DNA from 2 places in the Streptomyces sp. NPDC005262 genome. Region 2 is predicted to be linked to the other one. Evidence: riboswitches for the same ligand, from Rfam matches in the RefSeq annotation. Region 2 holds a riboswitch; the other holds the start of a gene.
What was found. Region 2 has a riboswitch for thiamine pyrophosphate ahead of ACFYP5_RS12830 (purine-cytosine permease family protein). Riboswitches for the same ligand answer to the same signal wherever they lie in the genome.

Region 1 (5,758 bases), on a different contig from region 2:
TCTACCGCGAGGGTGAGATCGAACTCATCGCGGTCGCCGACACCCCCGCAGCACCGGCGGTCGAGGAGTGGGCCTCGTTCCGGGAGACCGGACATGCCCATGCGATCGGCCAGTGTCTGTTGAGCCGGCTCGACGAGAAGGCCCGCCAGGACCATCTGGATCGTCACCCTGTGCAGCCACTGACCCCCTACTCGGTGCGGGACCGACCGGCGTTTCTTGAGCGGTTGAGGTCGTTGGAGCGAACGGAACCTGTTGTCGAGCGACAGGAGTACGCCCTCGGAACGGTCTGCGCCGCCATCCCGATCGCAGTCGGGTACACGGCCGCCGCCATGGCCATTTCCGTACCCCTCGACCAAGAAGATCGATTGCTCCCCGCAGTCGAACGACTACGCGGCGAAGTGTCGAGCCTCTTGCGTTCGTTCGTGTTCTCTATCAGTATCTGAAAAATCACTCCTTGTGATCTGCTATCGCGTGCACCACGATGGCGTCAATAGGGCCATGGGGGATCATTCCTGGCCAGATTCATCTACTGCGGGGTTGAACGATGCGCGAGTCGGTTCAAGCTGAGGTCATGATGAGTTTTCTCGTCTCCGAGGAGCTCTCATTCCGTATCCCGGTGGAGCTCCGGTACGAGGTGTGCGATCCGTACGCGATCCGGATGACCTTCCATCTGCCCGGTGACGCCCCCGTCACCTGGGCTTTCGGTCGTGAGCTTCTGCTGGACGGCCTCAACAGCCCCAGCGGTGACGGTGATGTGCACATCAGTCCCACGGAGCCCGAGGGGCTGTCCGACGTACACATCCGGCTTCAGGTCGGCGCGGACCGTGCGCTCTTCAGGGCCGGAACAGCGCCACTCGTCGCGTTCCTCGACCGGACGGACAAGCTCGTCCCCCTCGGCCAGGAGTGCACGCTGAGTGACTTCGAGGGCAATCTGGAGGAGGCGCTGGGCCGGATCCTGGCCAAGGAACAGAACGCCGGCTGAGAAGGTTTGCGCCGACGGCCGGCACGCCGGTCGAACACGGCATCTCCCGAACGGGTGATATGTACTCCGCGCCATGGCTAGGGTCACCGCCTCGAGCGTCAATGCCTCGCCCTGCGACGCCGGCCCCTTCCGTTCCGTGCGGGTGCCGAAGCTCCGGCTTCCGCGCCGAGCCCCGTGCGGTCCGCGGAGACGACCAGCGCCGCCAGCACCGTCGTCACCGGCACCGAGGCGACCAGTCCGATCGACCCGACCAGCGTTCGTACGATCTCCTCCGCCACGAGTTCGCTGTTGGCCACCGTGCCCACACTGCTCTGCGCGATCGAGAAGAGCAGCAGCAGGGGAAGCGCGGCGCCGGCGTAGGCGAGCACCAGCGTGTTGACCACTGAGGCGATGTGGTCGCGACCGATCCTGATACCTGCCCGGTAGAGCTTCCGTGCGCCCATCGTCGGGTCCGCCTGGTGCAGTTCCCAGACCGCCGATGTCTGGGTGACCGTCACGTCGTCCAGCACGCCGAGCGAGCCGATGATGACACCGGCCAGCAGCAGGCCGCTCATGTCGATGTGGGGGTACAGGCCGTGGATGAGGCCGGTGCTGTCGTCGGTGTTGCCGGTCAGACTCGCCCAGCCGATGAAGAGCGAACCGAGCAGTCCGATCAGCAGCAGTGAGATCAGCGTGCCGATGACCGCGACCGAGGTGCGGGCGGTCAGCCCATGGCACATGTAGAGCGCGATCAGCATGATCGCGCTGGCCCCGACGACCGCGACCAGCAGCGGGTTCGAACCCTGCAGGATCGCGGGGAGGATGAACAGGGTCAGCACGGCGAACGACACGGCGAGCGCGATCAACGCCATCACCCCGCGCAGCCTGCCCACCACGACCACTGCGAGAGCGAAGATCCCGGCCAGCAGAGCCATCGGGACCTTCCGGTCCACGTCCGTCACGGAGTACTGAAGGTCATGGGGCGCGTCGGGGGCGTACGCGACGATCACGCCCTGTCCCTCGTGCAACTGCCGTGGCGCGTCGGGCTGGACGATCTCGACGAAGGTTCTTCCCTTGTCGTGGCCGGTCGTCACCTCGATCGTGGCCTTCTCGCACAACCCCGGCTCCTGGCCGGTAGTGGCGTTCCCCGACGGTGTCGTGGTGTTGCCGGTGGCCGGGGTCTGCGCGGCGTTCACGTCCTTGCAGTCGACCTTGTCGACCTTCACCACCGTGGCCTGCTGGGTCTGCCGGTCGAAGCCGACGCCGGTGCGCTCGTGCGCGGGTGCACCGCCCGGCCAGAGCACCACCAGCCCGACGACGACGGCGGTGGTGAACGGGATCAGGACGGCAGCGATGACCTTGCGCAGATGTTTCGAGACCGGCGCGGCAGGCCCGTGGCTGTGCGAGTGACCGTGCTGGTGGTCCTGCGGTCCGGAGTCATTTCGAGGGGACGTCACCGGGGGATCATCGCAAGAAGAGCAGGGGTCCACTGTTCAGTACGCCTCGAAGGGCGCTAGCGTGATGACACCTTTGTACACGCGGGAGCTCGGAGCACCGGGCTGAGAGGGCGCTGATATCCGTACATCCGTACGGGACAGGCTGCGCCGACCGCCGAACCTGTTACCGGGTAATGCCGGCGTAGGGAGTAGGTCTCATGACCACATCGGACGCACGCACGCCTGCCTCGAACCAGAGCGACGAGGCCGGAAAGTCCATCGGCTGGCACAAGGGATACGTCCAGGGCTCGCGCCCGGACCTCCGGGTGCCGGTCCGGCAGGTGCACCTGACCAACGGCAACTCCGTGACGCTGTACGACACATCGGGGCCGTACACCGATCCGACCACCGACACCGACGTCCGCCGCGGCCTCGCGCCGCTGCGTGAGAACTGGATCGTCGCCCGCGGCGACACCGAGGAGTACGCGGGCCGCCCGGTCCGCCCCGAGGACGACGGGCTCAAGCACACCTCGCCGCGCGGCGGACTGCGCAACCTCGACGCGGTCTTCCCCGGTCGCCCACGGCAGCCGCGCCGCAGCCGCGACGGACAGCCGGTGACCCAGCTCGCGTACGCCCGCCGAGGCGAGATCACCCCGGAGATGGAGTACGTGGCGATCCGGGAGAACGTCGAACCCGAGGTCGTACGCGAGGAGATCGCCGCGGGCAGGGCGGTCCTGCCGGCCAACGTCAACCACCCGGAGATCGAGCCGATGATCATCGGTAAGCGGTTCCTGGTGAAGGTCAACGCCAACATCGGCAACTCGGCGGTCACCTCCTCCATCGAGGAGGAGGTCGAGAAGATGACGTGGGCGACGCGATGGGGCGCCGACACGGTCATGGATCTCTCCACCGGCCGCAACATTCACACCACCCGTGAGTGGGTTCTGCGTAACTCACCGGTGCCGATCGGCACCGTTCCGCTCTACCAGGCCCTCGAAAAGGTCGACGGCAGGGCGGAGGAACTGACCTGGGAGATCTATAAGGACACCGTCATCGAGCAGGCCGAACAGGGCGTCGACTACATGACGGTCCATGCCGGCGTGCGCCTCCCGTACGTCCCGCTCACAGCCCGCCGTAAGACCGGCATCGTCTCCCGCGGCGGCTCGATCATGGCGGCCTGGTGCCTGGCGCACCACAAGGAGTCGTTCCTGTACGAGAACTTCGAGGAGCTCTGCGAGATCCTCGCGACGTACGACGTCACGTACTCGCTGGGCGACGGGCTGCGTCCCGGCTCGATCGCCGACGCCAACGACGAGGCGCAGTTCGCCGAACTGCGCACGCTCGGCGAACTCAACACGACCGCCAAGCGGTTCGGCGTCCAGACGATGATCGAGGGTCCGGGCCATGTCCCGATGCACAAGATCAAGGAGAACATCGACCTCCAGCAGGAGATCTGCGAGGAGGCGCCGTTCTACACGCTCGGCCCGCTGACCACCGATGTGGCCCCGGCGTACGACCACATCACCTCGGGCATCGGCGCCGCGATGATCGCCTGGTGGGGGACGGCGATGCTCTGCTACGTCACGCCCAAGGAGCACCTGGGCCTGCCCGACCGGGACGACGTGAAGACGGGCGTCATCACCTACAAGATCGCGGCCCACGCGGCGGACCTCGCCAAGGGGCACCCGGGTGCGCAGGACTGGGACGACGCGCTGTCGGACGCGCGCTTCGAGTTCCGGTGGGAGGACCAGTTCAATCTGGCTCTCGACCCGGACACGGCGCGGGCGTTCCATGACGAGACGCTGCCGGCGGAACCGGCGAAGACGGCGCACTTCTGCTCGATGTGCGGCCCGAAGTTCTGCTCGATGAAGATCTCTCAGGACATCCGTCGTGAGCACGGCGGTTCGCAGTCGGAGATCGAGGCGGGCATGGCGGAGAAGTCCAAGGAGTTCGCGGCGGCCGGCAACCGCGTCTATCTGCCGATCGCGGACTGAGTCATCGGGTGCGGCACTGCGCCGGGGCGCTGCGAGAACCGTCCCGGCGCAGTGCACCTCTCCGGGCCGAAGGCCAGAAGGGGGAGCAGCGCACGGGTACGAGGACGACGAGACCTGCTCCGAGCGCCGGCGCGAGGACGACGAACAAGAGATTCGACCCCGGTCAGTCCAGCTCGTGTTCCGGGCCGCCGAAGTCCGGGCTGGTGAAGTCGGGGCTGGTGAACGACGGGCGGGGACCTGCCGCCGGTCCTTCGTCCGGGCCCGAGAAGTCCGGCCTGGAGTAGCCGATCTTCGGGATGCGGTTGGCCGAACGGTGAGGTGTACGTGATGCGGGACCGGCCGTGGGATCGGCGAGGGCATCCCGCAGGAACGGCAGGATGCCCCGCTCCAGCAGTGCATGGCGCCAGGCCTCCCTGGCGCGCGCCACATCCTCCGGCAGCTCGTCCTCGGTGTCCTCGGCCGGCAGCGACGTCGAGCCGTTGCGCAGCGCCGTGGTGAGCAGTCCTATGGCGGCGGCCAGTATCGCCGCCGCCATGACCGCCGCGAAGAACCAGCCGGCGGTGACCATGGTGTCGGCGAACGACGGGGGCCTGCTGAGCATCTTCAGGATGTAACCGACCAGCAGGAAGATCAGCGCGGCGGTGCCCGCGAGCATCGGCGCCAGGACGGTGACGACCGCCCCTATGCCGGCGCCCGGCCGGTCCGGATCGTCCGCTTCGGACCCGAGGCCCGAGCCTTGGGCCGAGTCGGCGGCCGGTCCGCGCAGCTCTTCGCGGACCTTCACGTAGTGGTCGTACTCGGTGGCTGCCGCCGCGGTGATCAGAGCCGTGGCGTTCAGCGCCATCGTGCGCAGCTGTTCCGTGTTGAGCCGTTCGCCGACTCCGGCCAGATCTGGTCGTTCGTGGGCGTGGCGTAGCGCATCGCCGAGGATCCGCTCGTACTCGGGTCGGTCCTCGGCCAGCAGGTGCGGAGCGCTGTTCATGTGCATCCCCCGATGCTCCGTTGGGCCTGAGTACCCGCTTGGACCGGGCAGTTGGGCGGAAACGGAGGAGAGCCTGCTACTGATAGGCCGATGGTAGAGCGCCCACGGCACGGGGTGACAGGGGGTTTCCGTAAATAGGCCCAGTGGTCGGCGTGGTCAGGTCGTGGATGCGTCTTCCCCGGAGACCGTCAGTCATGCAACGGCAGCCGGACGACCAGCAGCTTTCCGGCCATGGTCACGCCGCCGTCCATGGCGATGGCGAGCCCGTCCGCGTACACGTGCGGGCCGTCCACCACGGGGCCGGCGCTGTCCTCGCCGTCCTCCGAGCCGACCTCGCCGAGCAGATACGGAATGGGGCTGTGACCATGGACGATGCGCTGTCCGC
Region 2 (5,758 bases):
AAGGAGATGCGGGCACGCTGGCCGTCGTGGCTCTCCGTGCTCGCCATGACCGAGGACGACAACGAGGGCGTCTTCGGCCCTCCGCCGCCCACGGGAAGCTCGACTCGCGTGGCCGCATCCCTCTGCCTGTCCACGCTCTCGTACCGGCCGACGGCGAACACCCTGCGCGGCTGGGCCGCCGCGGACGGCGAGGCGCGCGCGGTGCTGGAGCGCGACGGTCTTGCGCGCGTGCGGCCCTGGAGCGAGAACGCCGCCGGGTCCGTGAGCGCACACCCCCTCGCCTCCTGCCGGATGGGCGACGACCCGGCAACCTCGGCGCTCGACGAACGCGGCGAACTGCGAGGCCATCCAGGCCTGTTCGTCACCGACGGTTCGGCAGTACCGACCTCGCTCTGCGTCAACCCCTCACTGACTATCGCGGCGCTGGCCGAACGGGCCTGTCCCGGCATCGTGGAGAGCACCGCCGAGGCAGGCGTGCGCGCCCGGTACGGGGCCCCCGCGCCCCGGTGAAAGGAAACCCCCTCGTGAACTCGCTCTACCCGCCGCGGATGACTGGCCGTCCAGGGCGGCTCGAAGTCTGGTACGCGACGTTGACCGATCCCCGTACCGGGACCGGCGTGTGGATCCATCACGAAGTGGTGGCGCCCAAGCACCACGGCCCGGCCCGGGCGCACGGCTGGATATCCGTCTTCCCCCCGGACGGACCGCCGGTCACCGAGCGGTTCGGGGCCCCGGACTCGCCGCTGCTCCAGGGCGAGGCGTACTTCGAGGTGCCGGGGGTCCGGGCGACGCCCCGGCTGCTGGAGGGCACCGCGGGCGCGATCACCTGGCGGCTGGCGGTCACCGGGGGCGGAGAGCCTCTCTACACCTTTCCGCGCTGGTCCTGGCAGCGTGAACTCCTGCCCGCCGCCCAGATCGTGCCTGCCCCTGACGCCATTTTCGACGGTGAACTCGTCGTCGGAGAACGGCGGTTCACCCTCTCGGGCGCCGTGGGGGGCGTCGCCAGGATCGCCGGTCACGGCAATGCCCAGCGGTGGGCGTGGCTCCATGCGGGCCTCGGCGGAGGGGACGTACTGGAAGTGGTGGCCGCCGTCGCCCGCCGTCCCACCATGCGGTGGCTGCCACCGCTGCCCATGCTTCAGCTGCGGATCGGTGGCACCGACTGGCCGCGCGACCCGTTGCTGACCGCTCCACTGCTGCGTGCGCGGATCGGGCTGCCCGACTGGTCGGTCGCAGGCGGCACCGCGCGGCGCAGGGTGCGGATCGATGTCACCCAGGATCCGGCCGACTGTGTGTCGCTCTCCTACACCGACCCCGACGGAGCGACCGCCACGTGCACCAACACGGAACGAGCCATCGTCGACGTGATCGTCGAACGCCGCACCGGGCTGCACCGCTTCGAGGTGGAACACCGCTGGCATCTGGATCGCACGGGTCACGCGGAGGTGGGGACGCGACCGTGAGCACGGCGCGCCGCAGCCGTGACGCGGACCACGCGTCCACGCCCCGGGGGTTCCCACCGAGTCGTCCGCCACACAGACCTCGGTGCAGGTGGGCGACGGGACCGGGTTAGTCTGACCGTCGTACCGGACACGGGGTGCCCTACCCGAGGGCTGAGATCACACCCGTCGAACCTGAACCAGTTCGCACTGGCGGAGGGATGTCTTTCATGCCTTTGACGCATGTTTCCGGCGGGCTGCCTGCCGACGGCCGACAGACCGTTTTCGACGGACGGATGCCCGCGGCGCCCGGCGACCTCCGCGTCGAGACGCACGGCATCGAGCCGGTCCCCGAGAGCAACCGCTACGGCGGTCCCGGGCGCCTGTTCACCGTGTGGTTCGCCCCCAATCTGACCATGACCGGCGTATTCACCGGCACCGTCGGCATCGCCCTCGGCCTGGACTTCGCCACCGCGCTCGCCGCCGTCGTGCTGGGCACGGTGATCGGCGCGGTGCCCACCGCCTACCTGGGCACCTGGGGGAGCCAGACCGGTGCCGGGCAGCTGCCGCTGGCCCGGCTCGCCTTCGGCCGGGCCGTCACGGTGCCCGGCATCCTGCAGTGGCTGTCCTCGGTCGCCTGGGACGCGCTGATCGGACTGTTCGGCGGGGACGCGCTCGCGCGGCTGTGCGGCTGGCCGTTCTGGCTCGGCGTCCTGGCCATGATGCTGGCCCAGGGCGCCCTCGGCGTCCTGGGCTACGAGGCCATCCACCGGCTCCAGATCGTCATGACCTTCGTGCTCGCCGCCGCGTTCGCGCTGATCGCCTGGCGGCTGCTCGACGGTGTCCATCCGGTCGGCGCCGGCACCGCGCATGGTGCCGACCAGGCCCGCGCGTTCGTCCTGACCAGCACCATCGCGCTGAGTCTGGCCCTGTCCTGGGCCCCGTACGCCAGCGACTTCAGCCGCTATCTGCCACGCACCACCTCGCGCCCGCGCATGTTCTGGTTCACGCTGCTCGGCCTCGTGGTGTCCTTCGTGGCCGTCCAGGCCCTCGGGCTGCTGGGCGCGTCCGTGCTGACCGACCAGACCGCAGCAGGGGTGGACAAGCTGCTGGGCGGTGGGGTGTTGGGCGCGTTCGGGCTGCTCGCCGTCGCGCTGGCGGCGCTCTGCAGCAACGCCATGAACGACTACAGCGGTTCCTTGGCTCTGCAGACCGTCGGTGTGCGCCTTCCCCGCCCGGCGGCCGCCGCCCTCGCCGCCGTGCTCGGCTTCCCTCTGGTCCTGTGGATGCACGCTGCCGACACCACTGCCCGCTTCCAGAACGTGCTGCTGTTCGTCGGCTACTGGATCCCCGGATTCGTGGCGATCGTCATCGTCGACTGGATCGCCCGGGCACGGGCACGGGGCGGTGCGGCGATCGACGTCGCCGCCGAGACCGCCCGGCCGCACTCCGGATGGCCCCCGTTGCTGGCATTCGCCGTCGCCTTCGCCGCGGCCGTGCCCTTCATGGACACCAGTCTGTACGTGGGCCCGGTGGCGGCCGCCCTGCACGGCGCCGACCTCTCGTACTACGTGGCGTTCCTCGTGGCGCTCGCCGTCTACGCGCCGCTGCGGCTACGCCACCGCCCGCAGGACTGACCCGCCGCCGGCCGGCGGACCCTGACGTCCGCCGGCACCCGAACGACATCCCCTCCCCCACGGAGCGAAATCCCATGCCCGCTGCATCCGCCGATCACACCGCCTACGTCCCGCAGGCCCTTGCACGCGTGCGGGCGGACTCCCCTCTGGTTCAGTGCCTGACCAACTCGGTGGTCACGGGCTTCACCGCCAACGTCCTGCTGGCGCTGGGCGCCTCGCCGGCCATGGTCGACATCCCGGAGGAGGCCGGCCCGTTCGCCCGGGTCGCCTCCGGTGTCCTGATCAATCTCGGTACCCCGCACGCCGAGCAGCGCTCCGCCATGGTCGAGGCCGCGCGGGCGGCGGGTTCGGCCGGCACGCCGTGGGTCCTCGACCCGGTGGCGGTCGGCGCGCTGCCGGTGCGCACCGCGCTGGCGCGAGAGCTGCTGCAGTTGCGGCCGACCGTGATCCGGGGCAACGCGTCCGAGATCATCGCGCTCGCGGGCGCGGGCGACGGCGGCCGTGGCGTGGACTCCTCCGACGGCGTCGGGGCCGCCGAGGAGTCGGCACGCGAGCTGGCACGCGCAGCCGGCTGTGTGGTCGCCGTCTCCGGGCCCGTCGACTTCGTCACCGACGGGGGGGCGCAGCGCCCGGATCGCCAACGGTGATGCCCTGTTGACCCGGGTGACCGGGGGTGGTTGCGCGCTGGGTGCGGTGATGGCCGCCTTCACGGCGGTCGACGAGGACCGGTTCGCCGCGGTCGTGGCCGCCGTCACCGCGTACACGGTCGCCGCCGAGCTGGCCGCGAAGGAGGCCTCCGGGCCCGGCAGCTTCGCCGTCGCCTTCCTGGACGCGCTCGCCGCGCTGGAGGAAGCGGCCCTCTCCGAGCGGGCGGCTCTCTCGTGACCGCGGCACCGGTGGATCTGTCGGTCTACCTCGTCACGGACACGGCCCAGTGCGCGGCCCGCGGCCGGAGCGTGGCCGAGACCGTCGCCCTGGCGGTGGCCGGGGGCGTGACCGCCGTGCAGATCCGGGAGAAGCACGCCACCGGGAGGGAGTTCCTGCATACGGTTCTGGGAGTCGCCGCCGTCCTCCCTGAACGAGTGACACTGATCGTCAACGACCGGGTGGACGTGTTCCTGACGGCCAGGGCCGCCGGCGCACGCGTGACGGGCGTTCACGTCGGCCAGTCGGATCTGCCGCCGTCCGCCGTACGCGAACTGATCGGAGAGGACGCGCTTCTGGGGCTGAGTGCAGCCACCCCCGATCAACTGCGGGCCGCCGCCGAGGATCCGGCGCGCGTCCACCACGTCGGTATCGGCGCGCTTCATGCGACCCGGACCAAGGCGGACGCCCCGGCACCGCTCGGCCATGCCGGCTTCGCCCGCCTCGCCCGGCTCAGCGAGCTGCCCGCCGTGGCCATCGGCGGCATCACCCCGGCCGATCTGCCACGCCTGCGAGACGCCGGGGCGGTGGGGGCCGCCGTCGTCTCGGGCATCTGCGCCGTCGAGGAACCCCGTGCATCGGCCCGCGCATACGCCCGGGCGTGGAACCGCGCCCAGGAGGGGAGCCTCGCATGACCACGCCGGGCCGAGTGCTGACGATCGCCGGATCCGGCTCCGGTCAGGAGCCGGAATTCAGCCCGCCCTCATGTCGATGCCGACGCCGGGCGCACACGGAATGAGCGTGCTCACGACGGTCACGGCACAGCACTTCCCGCACCTGGCGAGCCCCTTGCACCGTTCCCGGTGACGGCCTTCCGCGCGTTCCCCTGGAGGACCGCCGGTAACTGACCGTACCCGTGCAGTGCTCCGAGTTGTGAAAGTCTGTTCATACATGAGCGGGTTTCCCACCCGTGACTTGCGCGTGCGAAGTACCGCCGCGTAACAACATGTCCCATGAACTTTTTCAGCCGCGGCACCACACTCCGACGCCCGGCGGCGCCCGCCGCTCCAACCACCCCCGCTGCCGCCGTGATGCCGGATCCCGCCCTGGCAGCCCTCAGCGGAGAGTGGATGATCGACCCCGCCCACAGCAGGATCGGTTTCTCCGTGCGACACGCCATGGTGACGACGGTGCGCGGATCCTTCGGTTCGTACGACAGTCGCCTCTACTTCGACGGCCGGAACCCGGCACGCTCCCGCGCGGACATCGTGCTGCACACCGCGAGCGTCGACACCGGGGTGGAGCAGCGTGACGCCCACCTGGTCGGGCGTGACTTCCTGGACGCCGCGACGTATCCGCGGATGAGCTTCACCAGTACCGCCGTTCAGCTCATGGGCAAGGACGTCTACCGCATGAGCGGCGAACTCACCATCAAGGGCACCACCCGCCCTGTGGAGCTGGACCTCACCTACATCGGCCATGTCACCGACCCGTTCGGCTACGAGCGGGTCGGTTTCGACGGCACCACCACCATCAACCGCTCGGACTGGGGCCTGACCTACAACGCCCGGTTGGCGGAGGGCGGAGCGATGGTAAGCGAACGGCTCCGCCTCCAGTTCGACATCGCCGCGATCCGTTCCACCTCGGACCGCTGACCCCGCCCGCCGGCGCAATGCCGACGGCCCGATCGCGCCGGGCGGTCCGGACCCGGCGCCGCGCCGGTGTCGGGGCTCACCACGCCAGCCCCTTCAGCCGGGTGGCCACCTGCTCGCGGTCCCAGGCGCCGTCGGCGACCACGACGCGGTACCGGTACTCGAA

Region 1: it holds a riboswitch for thiamine pyrophosphate, as region 2 does, so the genes downstream of both, thiC (phosphomethylpyrimidine synthase ThiC) here and ACFYP5_RS12830 (purine-cytosine permease family protein) in region 2, are expected to answer to the same signal.

What each region holds. Positions count from the first base shown of each region.
Region 1 is NZ_JBIAKK010000005.1:231,039-236,796, forward strand. Features, by position in the region: gene ACFYP5_RS16275 (IclR family transcriptional regulator) at 1-443, shown strand, start outside; gene ACFYP5_RS16280 (SsgA family sporulation/cell division regulator) at 545-982, shown strand; gene ACFYP5_RS16285 (YibE/F family protein) at 1,081-2,418, opposite strand; TPP riboswitch at 2,490-2,623, shown strand; gene thiC (phosphomethylpyrimidine synthase ThiC) at 2,616-4,391, shown strand; gene ACFYP5_RS16295 (hypothetical protein) at 4,555-5,379, opposite strand; gene ACFYP5_RS16300 (metallophosphoesterase) at 5,562-5,758, opposite strand, start outside.
Region 2 is NZ_JBIAKK010000003.1:631,412-637,169, forward strand. Features, by position in the region: gene ACFYP5_RS12820 (GMC family oxidoreductase N-terminal domain-containing protein) at 1-510, shown strand, start outside; gene ACFYP5_RS12825 (hypothetical protein) at 549-1,463, shown strand; TPP riboswitch at 1,584-1,678, shown strand; gene ACFYP5_RS12830 (purine-cytosine permease family protein) at 1,670-3,076, shown strand; gene ACFYP5_RS12835 (hydroxyethylthiazole kinase) at 3,151-3,723, shown strand; gene ACFYP5_RS12840 (hydroxyethylthiazole kinase) at 3,740-3,961, shown strand; gene thiE (thiamine phosphate synthase) at 3,958-4,635, shown strand; gene ACFYP5_RS12850 (YceI family protein) at 4,954-5,595, shown strand; partial or broken gene ACFYP5_RS12855 (DUF6807 family protein) at 5,672-5,758, opposite strand, start outside.